Regions from separate parts of the Janthinobacterium sp. GW821-FHT03C08 genome, predicted to be linked through region 2. Evidence: predicted binding sites of a transcription regulator. Region 2 holds the regulator's gene; each other region holds the start of a gene.
The links. Region 2 encodes NrdR, which represses ribonucleotide reductase genes. Its sites were predicted from a motif close to CACNANATNTNGTG; they were not measured.
Positions count from the first base shown of each region.

Region 1: a site for NrdR is predicted at 2,673-2,686, ahead of AC07VL_RS01815 (ribonucleoside-diphosphate reductase subunit alpha). Genes of this name have one in related genera too.
Region 3: a site for NrdR is predicted at 1,953-1,966, ahead of AC07VL_RS12315 (ribonucleoside triphosphate reductase). Genes of this name have one in related genera too.

Region 1 covers NZ_JBWKUP010000001.1:391,504-395,825, forward strand. The annotation lists gene AC07VL_RS01815 (ribonucleoside-diphosphate reductase subunit alpha) at 1-2,415, opposite strand, end outside; gene ampD (1,6-anhydro-N-acetylmuramyl-L-alanine amidase AmpD) at 2,800-3,411, opposite strand; gene AC07VL_RS01825 (sigma-54 interaction domain-containing protein) at 3,389-4,322, opposite strand, start outside.
Region 2 covers NZ_JBWKUP010000021.1:19,250-23,571, reverse strand. The annotation lists gene tolQ (protein TolQ) at 1-329, opposite strand, end outside; gene ybgC (tol-pal system-associated acyl-CoA thioesterase) at 377-778, opposite strand; ZMP/ZTP riboswitch at 1,095-1,221, shown strand; gene glyA (serine hydroxymethyltransferase) at 1,333-2,580, shown strand; gene nrdR (transcriptional regulator NrdR) at 2,724-3,185, shown strand; gene pilV (type IV pilus modification protein PilV) at 3,442-4,008, shown strand; gene AC07VL_RS24520 (PilW family protein) at 4,005-4,322, shown strand, end outside.
Region 3 covers NZ_JBWKUP010000007.1:292,788-297,109, reverse strand. The annotation lists gene nrdD (anaerobic ribonucleoside-triphosphate reductase) at 1-161, opposite strand, end outside; gene AC07VL_RS12315 (ribonucleoside triphosphate reductase) at 158-1,906, opposite strand; gene AC07VL_RS12310 (hypothetical protein) at 2,026-2,442, opposite strand; gene ubiU (ubiquinone anaerobic biosynthesis protein UbiU) at 2,605-3,642, shown strand; gene ubiV (ubiquinone anaerobic biosynthesis protein UbiV) at 3,652-4,322, shown strand, end outside.

The DNA of each region.
Region 1 (4,322 bases), on a different contig from region 2:
GTTGATCTCGGTGAATTCGCCCGACAGGTTCGATTTCACGTACAGGTTCTGGAACGTCGGCTCAATACAGGCCGATACGCCGATGATGTTCGAAATCGTCGCCGTCGGGGCGATCGCCACGCAGTTCGAGTTGCGCATGCCGAACTTGGCGATGCGTTCGCGCACCGGGGTCCAGTCCATGGCCGACGAGGAATCGACTTCCAGGTAGCCGCCGCGCTCTTCGGCCAGCAGTTTGACCGAGTCCTGCGGCAGGATGCCGCGGTCCCACAGCGAACCGGCGTACGATTCATAGCGGCCGCGCTCTTCGGCCAGTTCCGTCGACGCCAGGTAGGCGTAGTAGCAGACGGCTTCCATCGAGGTGTCGGCAAACGACACGGCGGCGTCCGAGGCGAACGGCACGCGCATCATGTGCAGGCAGTCCTGGAAGCCCATCACGCCCATGCCGACCGGACGGTGGCGCATGTTCGAGTTGCGCGCCTTCTCGACGGCGTAGTAATTGATGTCGATGACGTTGTCAAGCATGCGCATGGCGGTGCGGATGGTCTTGGCCAGCTTGACGTGATCGAGCTTGCCTTCCTTCATGTGCGCCGGCATGTTGACGGAACCGAGGTTGCAGACGGCGATTTCGTCAGGGCCCGTGTTCAGCGTGATTTCCGTGCACAGGTTCGAGCTGTGGACGACGCCGACGTGCGACTGCGGGCTGCGGATGTTGCACGGATCCTTGAACGTGATCCATGGGTGGCCCGTTTCGAACAGCATCGACAGCATCTTGCGCCACAGGTCCAGCGCCGCGATCTTCTTGAAGACGCGGATTTCGCCGGCGGCGGCCTTGGCTTCGTAGCCCAGATAAGCCTGTTCAAAGGCCTTGCCGACCTTGTCGTGCAGGTCAGGCGTGTCCGACGGCGAGAACAGGGTCCATTCGCCTTTTTCCATGACGCGCTTCATGAACATGTCGGGAATCCAGTTCGCCGTGTTCATGTCGTGCGTGCGGCGGCGGTCGTCGCCCGTGTTCTTGCGCAGGTCGAGGAATTCCTCGATGTCCATGTGCCAGGTTTCCAGGTAGGCACAGACGGCGCCCTTGCGCTTGCCGCCCTGGTTGACTGCCACGGCCGTGTCGTTCACCACTTTCAGGAACGGCACCACGCCTTGCGACTTGCCGTTGGTGCCCTTGATGTGGGCGCCCAGGGCGCGCACCGGCGTCCAGTCGTTGCCCAGGCCGCCGGCAAACTTGGCCAGCAGCGCGTTGTCCTTGATGGCGTCGTAGATGCCTTCCAGGTCATCGGAGACGGTGCTCAGGTAGCACGACGACAGCTGCGAGCGCAGGGTGCCCGAGTTGAACAGGGTCGGGGTCGAGCTCATGAAGTCGAACGAGGACAGCAGGCTGTAGAACTCGATGGCGCGCGCTTCGCGGTCCGCTTCGTTCAGCGCCAGGCCCATGGCCACGCGCATGTAGAACGCTTGCGGCATTTCGATGCGCACGTCCTGGATGTGCAGGAAATAGCGGTCATACAGGGTTTGCAGGCCGATGTAGCCGAACTGCAAGTCGCGGTCGGCGACGATGGCTTTGGCCAGGAGCTCTAGGTCGAAGCTGGCGAGTACCGGGTTCAGCAGCTCGGCGGCGATGCCCTTGGCGATGTATTGGGGGAAATACGTCAGGTATTCGGCGGCAGCGGCCGCTTGCGGCACTTCCTTGCCGAACACTTCCTTGCGCACCGTGTGCAGCAGGATGCGGGCCGTGACCTGGCTGTAGGCCGGGTCTTTTTCCATCAGCGCGCGCGCCGCCAGGATGGCCGACTTGTGCAGCTCTTCGACGGGCACGCCGTCGTACAGGTTCTTCACGGTTTCGGCCAGGATGGCGTCGGCATCGACGTGCTTTTCCAGGCCGGCGCAGGCGGCGTTGATCAGGTCGCGCACTTCCTGCATGTCCAGCAGGCGGCGCACGCCGTTGTCCAGCACGTTCAGTTGCGGTGCGGAAACTTGCGCGGAGGCGCCTTGCGCTTCCTTCTGCAGGCGGCGCTCTTCCATGTGCTTGGCACGGTACAGCACGTAGGCACGCGCCACGTCGTGTTCGCCCGAACGCATCAGCGACAGTTCCACCTGGTCTTGCACGTCTTCGATATGGAAGGTGCCGCCACCCGGATGGCGGCGCACCAGCGCGGCGACGACGCCGTCCGTCAATTGTTCCACCAGTTCGCGGATGCGGGCCGAAGCGGCGCCCTGGCCGCCGTTAACGGCCAAAAACGCCTTGGTCATGGCGATGGCGATCTTCGAAGGCTCAAATGCCACCACCGCACCGTTGCGGCGGATGATGCGATAGTCGCCCAAGGCCGCGCCCGTACTCGCCACGCTGTTGGCCGCGCCTGGCGCTGGCGATACTGGCGTTGGATGGATGGAAATATCTTGAGGTGATTGCATTGAAGCTCCCGTTGTCAGCTAAAGTCAGCCTGCAGTTTTGCTGCCGCGTGTGTGGTTGAATAGAACGCCCGATGGTCAGGGTTTCTTCAGGTAATTTTTATTGCCAAATAGTAAATAATGCACAGTCAGAATTCATATCGCCAACCTTGGCTGCCGGCTGGCGGAAAACACGATCAAGGGTGATGAACCGCCAGTTCCAATTGCCACAACAGCAAGAAGGTTAGCTTTGATAATAATTCTGGAAACGTCTGAGATGGCACTACATATAGTCATTAAATCCAAGTTCTGCACTAATTGTAGTGCCCATCGAAAGGCGATGCAATAGTTTTCCGGCATCGGCCAGTGTAATTTTTTGTACTTTCTTCTACGATTTCGGTTGACTTTTCAGGGTGGCGGCGGGAAGCCCAATGCCCGCGTAGTAAGCGCTAACGCAGGCTGCTCGCGCACGGTTTCCAACCAGATTTCTTGGTAGAAATTCCAGTCAAAAAACGGTCCCGGATCGGTCTTCCTTCCCGGCGCGATATGCTCATGTCCACGCACCTGGCCCAGTCCGTAGCGGGTCACCAGCGCCGCCGTCAGCGCTGCCAGCACGTGGTATTGTCGCGGCTGGAAGGGGACAAAGTCCGAGCCTTCCATTTCGATACCGACGGAATAGCCATTGCACTGCGGGCGTCCCTCAAATGTGGACGTACCGGCATGCCAGGCACGCTGGTCAGCCGAAACATATTGCAACAGCGCACCATCGCGCCGCACAAAAAAGTGCGCCGAGACCTGCAAACCACGCAGGTCGGCAAAAGAAGGATCGGCATTATAATCTACCCGGCCGGTAAACAAGTCCGACACATGCGGCCCGCCGAAGCGCCCGCCGGGGAGGCTGATGTTATGGATCACCAACAAATCGACGTGCGCACCTTCCGGGCGGGCGTCGTGGTAGGGCGAGTCGTAGCGCACCGCGCCATCGCACCAGCCATCGTCATCTATCTTCCATGTCGTCATCAAACCGGGGCTCCTGTATCGCCAACTTCTGCATTCTGTAACGCAACTGACGCACGCTGATGCCCAATTGCCTTGCCGCCCGCACGCGGTGATAGCGTTCCCGCACCAGTGCCTGCATGATCATTTCCCGCTCGACCTGGCACAAGTAGCGTGCCAGCGGCAAGACCGGCGCCATGCTGCGCGGCGGCACCCCGGGCAGCGACAATTGCCGCTCCGGCACGACCGGCGTCGCGCGCAACGGCGTGACGCTGGCCATGCAAGGCAAGCCCAGGTCGTCGGGCGTGATCACGCTGCCATCGGCAAAGGCCAGCGCCCGCTCCAGCAGGTTTTCCAGTTCGCGCACATTGCCCGGGAACGCGTATTGGCGCAAGGCGTCCAGCACCGGCGGCGCCAGGCGCACGCCTTGCCGTGGCGCCAGGCGCGCCAGGATTGCCTCACATAATACCTGCAGATCGCCAAGCCGTTCACGCAGCGGCGGCACGGCCAGCTCGATTACGTTGAGCCGGTAATACAGATCCTGGCGAAAGGTGCGCGCGGCCACGCCGCGCGCCAGGCCATGCTGGCTGGCGCACAGGATGCGCACGTCAACGGCCTCGTCCCTGCTGCCGCCCAGCTTGCGCACGCGGCGCTCCTGCAGCGCGCGCAGCAGCTTGACTTGCATGGCCAGCGGCAAGTCGTCGACTTCGTCGAGCAGCAGGGTGCCGCCGTGCGCCGCCTGGAACAAGCCTTCGCGCTCATGCAGGGCGCCCGTGTAGGCGCCCTGGCGGCAGCCAAAGAACTCCGCCTCCATCAGCGCGTCGGGAATGGCACCGCAATTGACGGCAATGAACGGGAAGCGGGCGCGCGGGCCCTGTGCATGGATGGCGCGCGCCACCAGTTCCTTGCCGCTGCCGGACTCGCCGCGGATGGCC
Region 2 (4,322 bases):
GCGCCGACGTCCAGCGCGTCGCGCGAACCGTAGGACGCCTTGCCCTTGATGAATTCGCCCATGCCGGCGTCAAAGATGCGGGCCAGCGCGCCGCTCTGGTCGCGGTTGCCGCTGGCGCTTTGATGCAGCGCATGCAGGTTGCCGCCGGCCCAGAAGCTGCGTTCGAATTCGATGGTCTGCTTGCGCGCCTGGCGCACGGCAAACATCTTGCGGAAAATATAGGTCCAGCTGGTCAGGGAGATCAGCAACAGCAGGGCCATGATCAGTTGCACGATCAGGTGGGCATTGGTGATGAGCGCGAGGAAAGAAAGATCTTGTGTAACGTTCATTGGCTGGCAGTCTGTTGGGTGAATTGTCCGGGGTGGCGGGGTGGGGCTCAGGCGGCGCGCATGCGGGCCGCCACGGCATCGGGCACGGCGCGCGGGCGCATGCTTGAGTCGACGCAGCCGATCTTGACGCGGGCCGTGTTGAGCAGGCTGTCGCCGCACCAGGCTTGTTGCAGGAAAACGATGGAGGCGCGCCCCATCTTTTCTATGCTCAGGGTTAATCTTAACGTGTCATCGAGCCTGGCTGGCGCATGATAGTCGGCGTTGACGCTTTTGACAACGAACATCGCGTCGTGCGTTTGCAGCAATTCCTGCTGGCCCACGTCAATGGCGCGCAGCCATTCGGTGCGTGCGCGCTCGAAGAATTTCAGGTAGTTCGCGTAATAGACGATGCCGCCGGCGTCGGTGTCTTCATAGTAGACACGTACGTTCCAGGTAAAGACTGAAGGCATGTTTATTGCGCCAGTAGTGAGATTGAGCAACATTTTACGCGATTTTTCTTGTTGTGACTTAAGGCGCTTGCTGGAAAGCCATGTAAAAGCAGCATGCAAGTTGCACCGCAGCATTGTAGATCCGGGGTGCGCGATGGCAAGCTTCGTAACATACGCTTACATGCCCTGGCCAGGTTTAAGTTCAGCTTAAGAACGGGCGTCCTCACCCCGGGCATGGACCGTGGCGCGCCCGGGCGGCTGCAGCGCGCGGCGATTATAGCCGCAGCGCTGCATTCCTTGCTCAATTTGGGCACTTAACTTACAATTTGATTTCCATTACGTCTCACGTGACTGGCGAAAAGTCGGAGCGATCCCCACGATGTGGCGGTCGTCTTGCCGGCGAAAGGTGGGCACCCACCGGGAAACGTGAGATTTTTCATCCGCCGTTCGCCTGGGTAGCCACTATGGAAAAGCACGAAGAGGCTGCCTGTCCAATGTTGTTATTCACTTAACGCCGGCTCCCCTCATTCGATCCAACCTGCCAGTACAAGCACCCTCATACTTGGAGTTTTTACATGTTTGCAAAAGATCACACCCTCGCCAACGTCGATCCTGAATTGTTCGCCGTCATCCAGAAAGAAAATACGCGCCAGCACGACCATATCGAACTGATCGCGTCGGAAAACTACACGTCGCCAGCCGTAATGGAAGCGCAAGGCTCGCAGCTGACGAACAAGTATGCCGAAGGCTATCCAGGCAAGCGCTACTACGGCGGCTGCGAATACGTCGACGTGGCCGAGCAACTGGCCATCGACCGCGTGAAACAGCTGTTCGGCGCCGAATGCGCCAACGTGCAGCCGAACTCGGGTTCGCAGGCGAACCAGGGCGTGTTCTTCGCCATGCTGAAACCGGGCGACCTGATCATGGGCATGTCGCTGGCCGAAGGCGGCCACCTGACCCACGGCATGCCGCTGAACATGTCCGGCAAGTGGTTCGACGTCGTCTCGTACGGCTTGACGGCGGAAGAAGACATCGACTACGAAGCCATGGAACGCCTGGCCCGCGAACGCAAGCCCAAGCTGATCATCGCCGGCGCATCGGCCTTCTCGAAAAAGATCGACTTCGAGCGTTTCAGCAAGATCGCCAAGGAAGTGGGCGCCTACTTCATGGTCGACATGGCCCACTACGCGGGCCTGATCGCCGCCGGCCTGTACCCGAACCCGGTGCCGTTCGCCGACTTCGTCACCTCGACCACGCACAAATCGCTGCGCGGCCCGCGCGGCGGCATCATCCTGATGAAGGCCGAACACGAAAAAGCCATCAACTCGGCCATCTTCCCCGGCATCCAGGGCGGCCCGCTGATGCACGTGATCGCCGGCAAGGCCGTCGCCTTCAAGGAAGCGCTGAGCCCTGAATTCGTCGAATACCAGAAGCAAGTGGTCAAGAACGCCGACGTGCTGGCAAAAACCCTGATCAAGCGCGGCCTGCGCATCGTTTCCGGCGGCACGGAATCGCACGTCATGCTGGTCGACCTGCGCGCCAAGAACCTGACGGGCAAGGAAGCCGAAGCCATCCTCGGTTCCGCGCACATCACCTGCAACAAGAACGGCATCCCGAACGACCCGCAAAAACCGTTCGTCACCTCGGGCATCCGCCTGGGCAGCCCGGCCATGACGACGCGCGGCTTCAAGGAAGCGCAAGCGGAAGAAGTGGGCAACCTGATCGCCGACGTGCTGGACAACCCGCATGACGCCGCCACCATCGAGCGCGTGAAAGCGGCCGTGAAAGTGCTGGCCGACGCGCACCCTGTGTACGCAGCATAATTATTTGTCCAGAATGTGTCATACGGAGTAAGATTCTGTATGACACATTCCTTCGTGCCCCAGGGCGCCCGGAGTGATTCGGGCGCCTTTTGCTTAAGGGCGGCGATTTCCCGTAATTATTACTATAAAGTTGTAGCCAGCCCATGAAATGTCCATTCTGCCAGCACGGCGACACCCAGGTTCTCGATACGCGCGTATCGGAGGAAGGGGATGCCATCCGGCGCCGGCGCCGCTGCAGCCAATGCGACAAGCGTTTCACGACCTATGAGCGCATTGAACTTATCATGCCGGCCGTCGTCAAAAAGAATGGCAGCCGGACGGAGTTCGCTGCGGATAAGTTGCGCGGCAGTTTGATGCTGGCCTTGCGCAAGCGTCCCGTCGCGGCCGCCTCCGTGGATACCGCCATCGCCTCCATCCAGGAAAAACTGCTGACGAGCGGTTTGCGTGAAGTCGATTCCGGCTATATCGGCGAACTCGTCATGCAGGAACTCAAGCGCCTGGACAAGATCGCGTATATCCGCTTCGCCTCCGTGTACAAGAATTTCGAAGACCTGGCCGAATTCCAGGATGCGATCGCCGAAGTGGGGCAGGCGCGCAAGCCCTGAGGCTCCCCGCCGTTGCCTGCCGCCAGCGGGACTGATGGAGCGTCCCGCACCACCACGCCAGCGCTCGCCTGGCAAGCCGCCTGATCAATCCCGGCGCGTTTTTTTCCCCGCTTTTTTCTGATTTTCCGCCTTTTCGCCGCGACGTTTGCGCTGCCTCATGCCCGCGTTTCGGCGCGCGCCTATCGTGTAGCTGGGTCGTGCTTTCGCGCGGCGCAATTTGCAGGAGGACGTCATGCACGGCAGTGCGCGTGGATCCATGGATGGCAGTTCCCTCGTCGAGGTGCTGGTGTCGCTGCTGCTACTGGCGCTGGGCTTGCTCGGCGCCAGCATTTTGCAGCTGACCTCCCTGCGCGCGCGCCATGAATCGGCGCTGCTGTCGGCCGCCGCGCAACTGGCCGCCGGCATGGCCGAACGCATGCGCGCCAACAGCGCACTCATGGAAGGTCCCGACGCCGGCAATCCCTACCTGGGCGTGGCCTACGAAGCGGCGCCGGATGGTACCCCAGCGCAGGACGGCGGCGCGCCCGGCTGCTTCGGTGCCGGCGCCTGCGGCGCGGCGCAGCTGGCGCAATTCGATATCGCCGAATGGAAGCAGCAGCTGCATGCGGGCTTGCCCGGCGCCCGCCTGCACATCTGCCGCGACATGGCGGCGTGGAATGCCGCCGCCCAGGGGCCGGACTGGGCTTGCAGCGGCGGCAAGGGGGCGCCCATCGTCATCAAGCTGGGCTGGCGCGGCCGCCAGCCCGACGGCCAGCCCGCCGTGAACGGGGCGGGCGAAGCGCCCCCCAAACTGCTGCTGCAGCTGGGCGGAGGCGGTCCATGAACGGCATGCGGGGCGCGGGAGCCAGCTGGCGTCGGGGCATGGGCCTGGTTGAATTGCTGGTGGCCATGGCGGTTGGCGCCTTGCTGCTGCTCGCCGCCAGCGCCGTGCTGCTGGCGGCGAGCAGCAGTTATGCGGAGCAGTCGGCCGGCGCGCGCCTGGACGACAACGGCCGCTATGCGCTCGACGCCATCGCCCGCGCCGTGCGCCAGACGGCGTACGTTAACTGGGACGGCGATGCCGCGCCGCTGTTTCACGCCAGCGAAGACAGCGCCAATATCGCCGGGCTCGACGCGCATGGCCTGGGCAAGAACAGC
Region 3 (4,322 bases), on a different contig from region 2:
GCTTGCGTAAAATACTGGCGCTCGTGGAATTCGCCCTGCTTGCCGATGTTGAACGAGGCGATGGGGCGATGGTAGCCCATCACGCGGGTCCAGATTTCGCAGCGCTGGCGTTCGCTGTCGGGCAGGGTGGTGGCGGGAGTGAAGTCGGGACGTGCATTCATGGCGTTTCCTCAAGTGATGGAGCAGGGTGGGCCTGCTTGCGGGCGATCAGTTCCGCGTCGCAGGTGGGACAGAATTCATGCTTGCCTGCCAGGTAGCCGTGGCGCGGACAGATGGAAAAGGTGGGCGTGACGGTGATGTAGGGCAGAGAAAAGCGGCTCAGGGCGCGTTTTACCAGTTCGCGGCAGGCGTTCGCGTCCGACAGCGCTTCCGTCATGTACAGGTGCAGCACGGTGCCGCCCGTGTACTTGCGCTGCAGCGCGTCCTGCAACTCCAGCGCCTCGAACGGGTCGTCCGTGTGGCCCACGGGCAGTTGCGAGGAATTCGTGTAGTACGGGTTGTCGGGCGTTCCTGCCTGCAGGATGGCGGGATAGCGCTTGCGGTCTTCGCGCGCGAAGCGGTACGTCGTGCCTTCGGCCGGCGTCGCTTCCAGGTTGTACATATGTCCCGTCTCTTCCTGGAATTGCAGCATGCGGGCGCGCACGTGGTCGAGCAGGCGGATCGCCAGCGCATGGCCCTCGGGACTCGTGATGTCATGGGCGTCGCCGCTGAAATTGCGGATCATCTCGTTGATGCCGTTCACGCCCAGCGTGGAAAAGTGGTTGCGCAGGGTGCCCAGGTAGCGCTTGGTGTAGGGGAACAGGCCTTGTTGCATCAGTTCCTCGATGGTGCGGCGCTTGATTTCCAGGCTGGTCTTGCCCAGTTCCAGCAGGCGGTCGAGGTCCGTCATCAACGCCGCTTCGTCGCCGCGCCATCGGTGGCCCAGGCGCGCACAGTTGATCGTCACCACGCCCAGGGAACCCGTCTGCTCGGCGGACCCGAACAGGCCATTGCCCCTTTTCAGCAGTTCGCGCAAGTCCAGCTGCAGGCGGCAGCACATGGAGCGTATCATGTTCGGCTTGAGTTCCGAATTGATGAAATTCTGGAAGTAGGGCAGGCCGTAGCGGGCCGTCATCTCGAACAGGCGTTCCGCATTCTCGCTATGCCAGTCGAAGTCCTCGGTGATGTTGTAGGTGGGGATGGGGAAGGTGAAGACGCGGCCCCTGGCGTCGCCCGCCATCATGATCTCGATGTAGGCGCGGTTGATCATGTCCATCTCCGCCTGCAGCTCGCCATAGCGGAAGTCCATCTCCCGGCCGGCGATGACGGGCACCTGCTCGCGCAAGTCCTCCGGGCAGACCCAGTCGAAGGTGAGATTGGTGAACGGCGTCTGCGTGCCCCAGCGCGACGGCACGTTGAGGTTGAAGATCAGCTCCTGCATGTATTGGCGCACGTCTTCGTAGCGCAGGCTGTCCTGGCGGATGTACGGCGCCATGTAGGTGTCGAAGGAACTGAAGGCCTGCGCGCCGGCCCACTCGTTTTGCAGGGTGCCGAGGAAATTGACGATCTGCCCGATGGCGCTCGACATGTGCTTGGGCGGGCTTGACTCGATCTTGCCCGGCACGCCGTTCAAGCCTTCGTGCAGCAGGGTGCGCAGCGACCAGCCGGCGCAGTAGCCGGCCAGCATGTCGAGATCGTGGATGTGCAGGGCCGCTTCGCGGTGCGCCGCGCCCACGTCCGGCGGATACACCTGGTCCAGCCAGTAGTTGGCGATGACCTTGCCCGACACATTGAGTATCAGGCCGCCCAGCGAATAGCCCTGGTTGGCATTGGCATTGACGCGCCAGTCGCTCCGTTCCAGGTATTCATTGATGGACGCGGCGACATCGACCTGGCCGCGCGGGGTGGGAACTGCGTTTGTCGTCATGAAACCTCCAATAAACACAACATGCGGTGTTTTCATGGAGATTAGTCACTAAATGTAGTGGCGTCAAAGGGCGCGCGCAGCGGCTTGCCGAATCCTTGATGCAGGTGAAAAAAAGCGCCTCAGCGGCTTTTTTTCGCGCCCACCTGGCGCAGGATCAGCCAGGCGGCGCCAAACCAGGCAGCGCCGCAGAGGGCGATGCCGACGACGGAGGCGGGCAGCACGTGCATCCAGATTTCCAGCGCCGAGTAGGTGCTCCAGCTGGCCACGCGCGCGTCGAAAGTGACGTAATTGGCCAGCAGCCAGTACACGGCCAGCATGCCTGTGCACAGGCTGGCCTGGCGCAGCGCGGACACCTGGCGGCGCGCAAGGACAGCTTGCAGGAACAGCAGCAGCACGCCGGGCCAGGCGCCCAGCACCTCGGGCGACAGGATGGAGAGGGACTCGGCATCGTAGCCGTCGGCGGGCGACGCCCACTGTATTTGCAGCACGGTGAGGAACAGGGTCAGCAGGAAGATGAGCAGCGGTTTGCGGGGCATGGCGGTCGGGGGAGCAGGGGGAAAGGTGGGGCATTTTACAGCCAGGTCAAGCAAGTTGAAGGTGCGCCAGCCGTGCGCGCATTCCTTCACCTGCGTCAAGGACTGGGCGGCATGGGCGGGGCTATAGTCTGCACCCTGAGCCGATACAGGACTGAGAACACCATGATGCTTGAATCAACCCCCGCCACCTGCGGGGCCGGACCGCTGGAACTGGTCTGCCCCGCCGGCAGCCTTCCTGCCTTGAAAGCGGCCGTCGACAATGGCGCCGACACCGTCTACCTGGGCTTTCGCGACGCCACCAATGCGCGCAATTTCGCCGGCCTCAATTTCGACGAAAAGGCCATCGCCGAAGGCGTGCGCTATGCCCATCAATATGGGCGCAAGGTGCTGCTGGCGCTGAACACGTATCCGCAGCCGCACAACTGGGCCGTGTGGCGCAGCGCCATCGACCGCGCCGCCGAAGCCGGCATCGACGCCATGATCGTGGCCGACCCGGGCCTGATGGCCTACGCGGCCCAGCACCAGCCGCAGCTGCGCCTGCACCTGTCCGTGCAGGGCTCGGCGACGAATTACGAGGCCATCAACTTCTATCGCGAGCACTTCGGCATCGCTCGCGCCGTGCTGCCGCGCGTGCTGTCGATGGCGCAGGTCGAGCAACTGATCTCCAAGACGGACGTCGAGATCGAGGTCTTCGGCTTCGGCAGCCTGTGCGTGATGGTCGAGGGGCGCTGCGCGCTGTCGTCATATGCGACGGGCGAGGCGCCAAATACGCACGGCGTGTGCTCGCCGGCGAAATCCGTGCGCTGGCTGGAAACGCCGAACGGCCTGGAATCGCGCCTGAACGGCGTACTGATCGACCGCTACGCGCCCGGCGAAAACGCCAGCTATCCCACCCTGTGCAAGGGGCGTTTCGAAGTCAACGACGAAGAGTATTACGCCATCGAGGAGCCGGCCAGCCTGAACACCCTGGCGCTGCTGCCGCAGCTGATCGCCATGGGCGTGCGCGCCGTGAAGATCGAAGGACGCCAGCGCAGTCCCGCCTACGTGGCGCAGGTGACGCGCGTGTGGCGCGAAGCGATCGACGCCTGCCGCGAAGGCAATGCGCGCTACGTCGTCAAGCCGGGCTGGATGGCGGCCATGGACAAGCTGGCCGAAGGGCAGCAGCACACCTTGGGCGCGTATCACCGCTCCTGGAAATAGAGGATGAACATGTTAAAACTATCTTTGGGCCCCTTGCTGTACTACTGGCCGCGCGCTACCGTCTTCGAGTTTTACCAGCAGATGGCCGCCACGGCCGTCGATATCGTGTATCTCGGCGAAACCGTGTGTTCGCGCCGGCACGAGCTGCGCCTGGCCGACTGGCTCGATATCGCCGACATGCTGGCCGCCGCCGGCAAGGAGGTGGTGCTGTCGACGCAGGCGCTGATCGAGGCGGGCGCGGAACTGGCGACCCTGCGCCGCATCACGGGCAATGGCCGCTACATGGTCGAGGCGAACGACATGGGCGCCGTGCACTGCATGGAAAAGGGGGGGGCCTTCGTCGCCGGTCCCCATTTGAACCTGTTCAATGGTCCCAGCCTGCAATTGCTGGCGCGCCTCGGTGCGCGGCGCTGGGTGATGCCGCTGGAAATGGGGCAAGCGGCGCTGGCGGAAATGCAGCGCCAGAAGCCGGACGGCCTGGAGACGGAAGTCTTCGCCTATGGCCGCATGCCGCTGGCCTTTTCCGCGCGCTGCTTCACGGCGCGCAACCGCAACCTGCCGAAGGACGATTGCGGCTACAGCTGCCTGGAAGAGCCGGACGGCCTGCTGCTGCGCACGCGCGACGAAGTGCCCTTCCTCGTGCTCAACGGCACGCAGACGCAGTCGGCGCTCGTCTACAA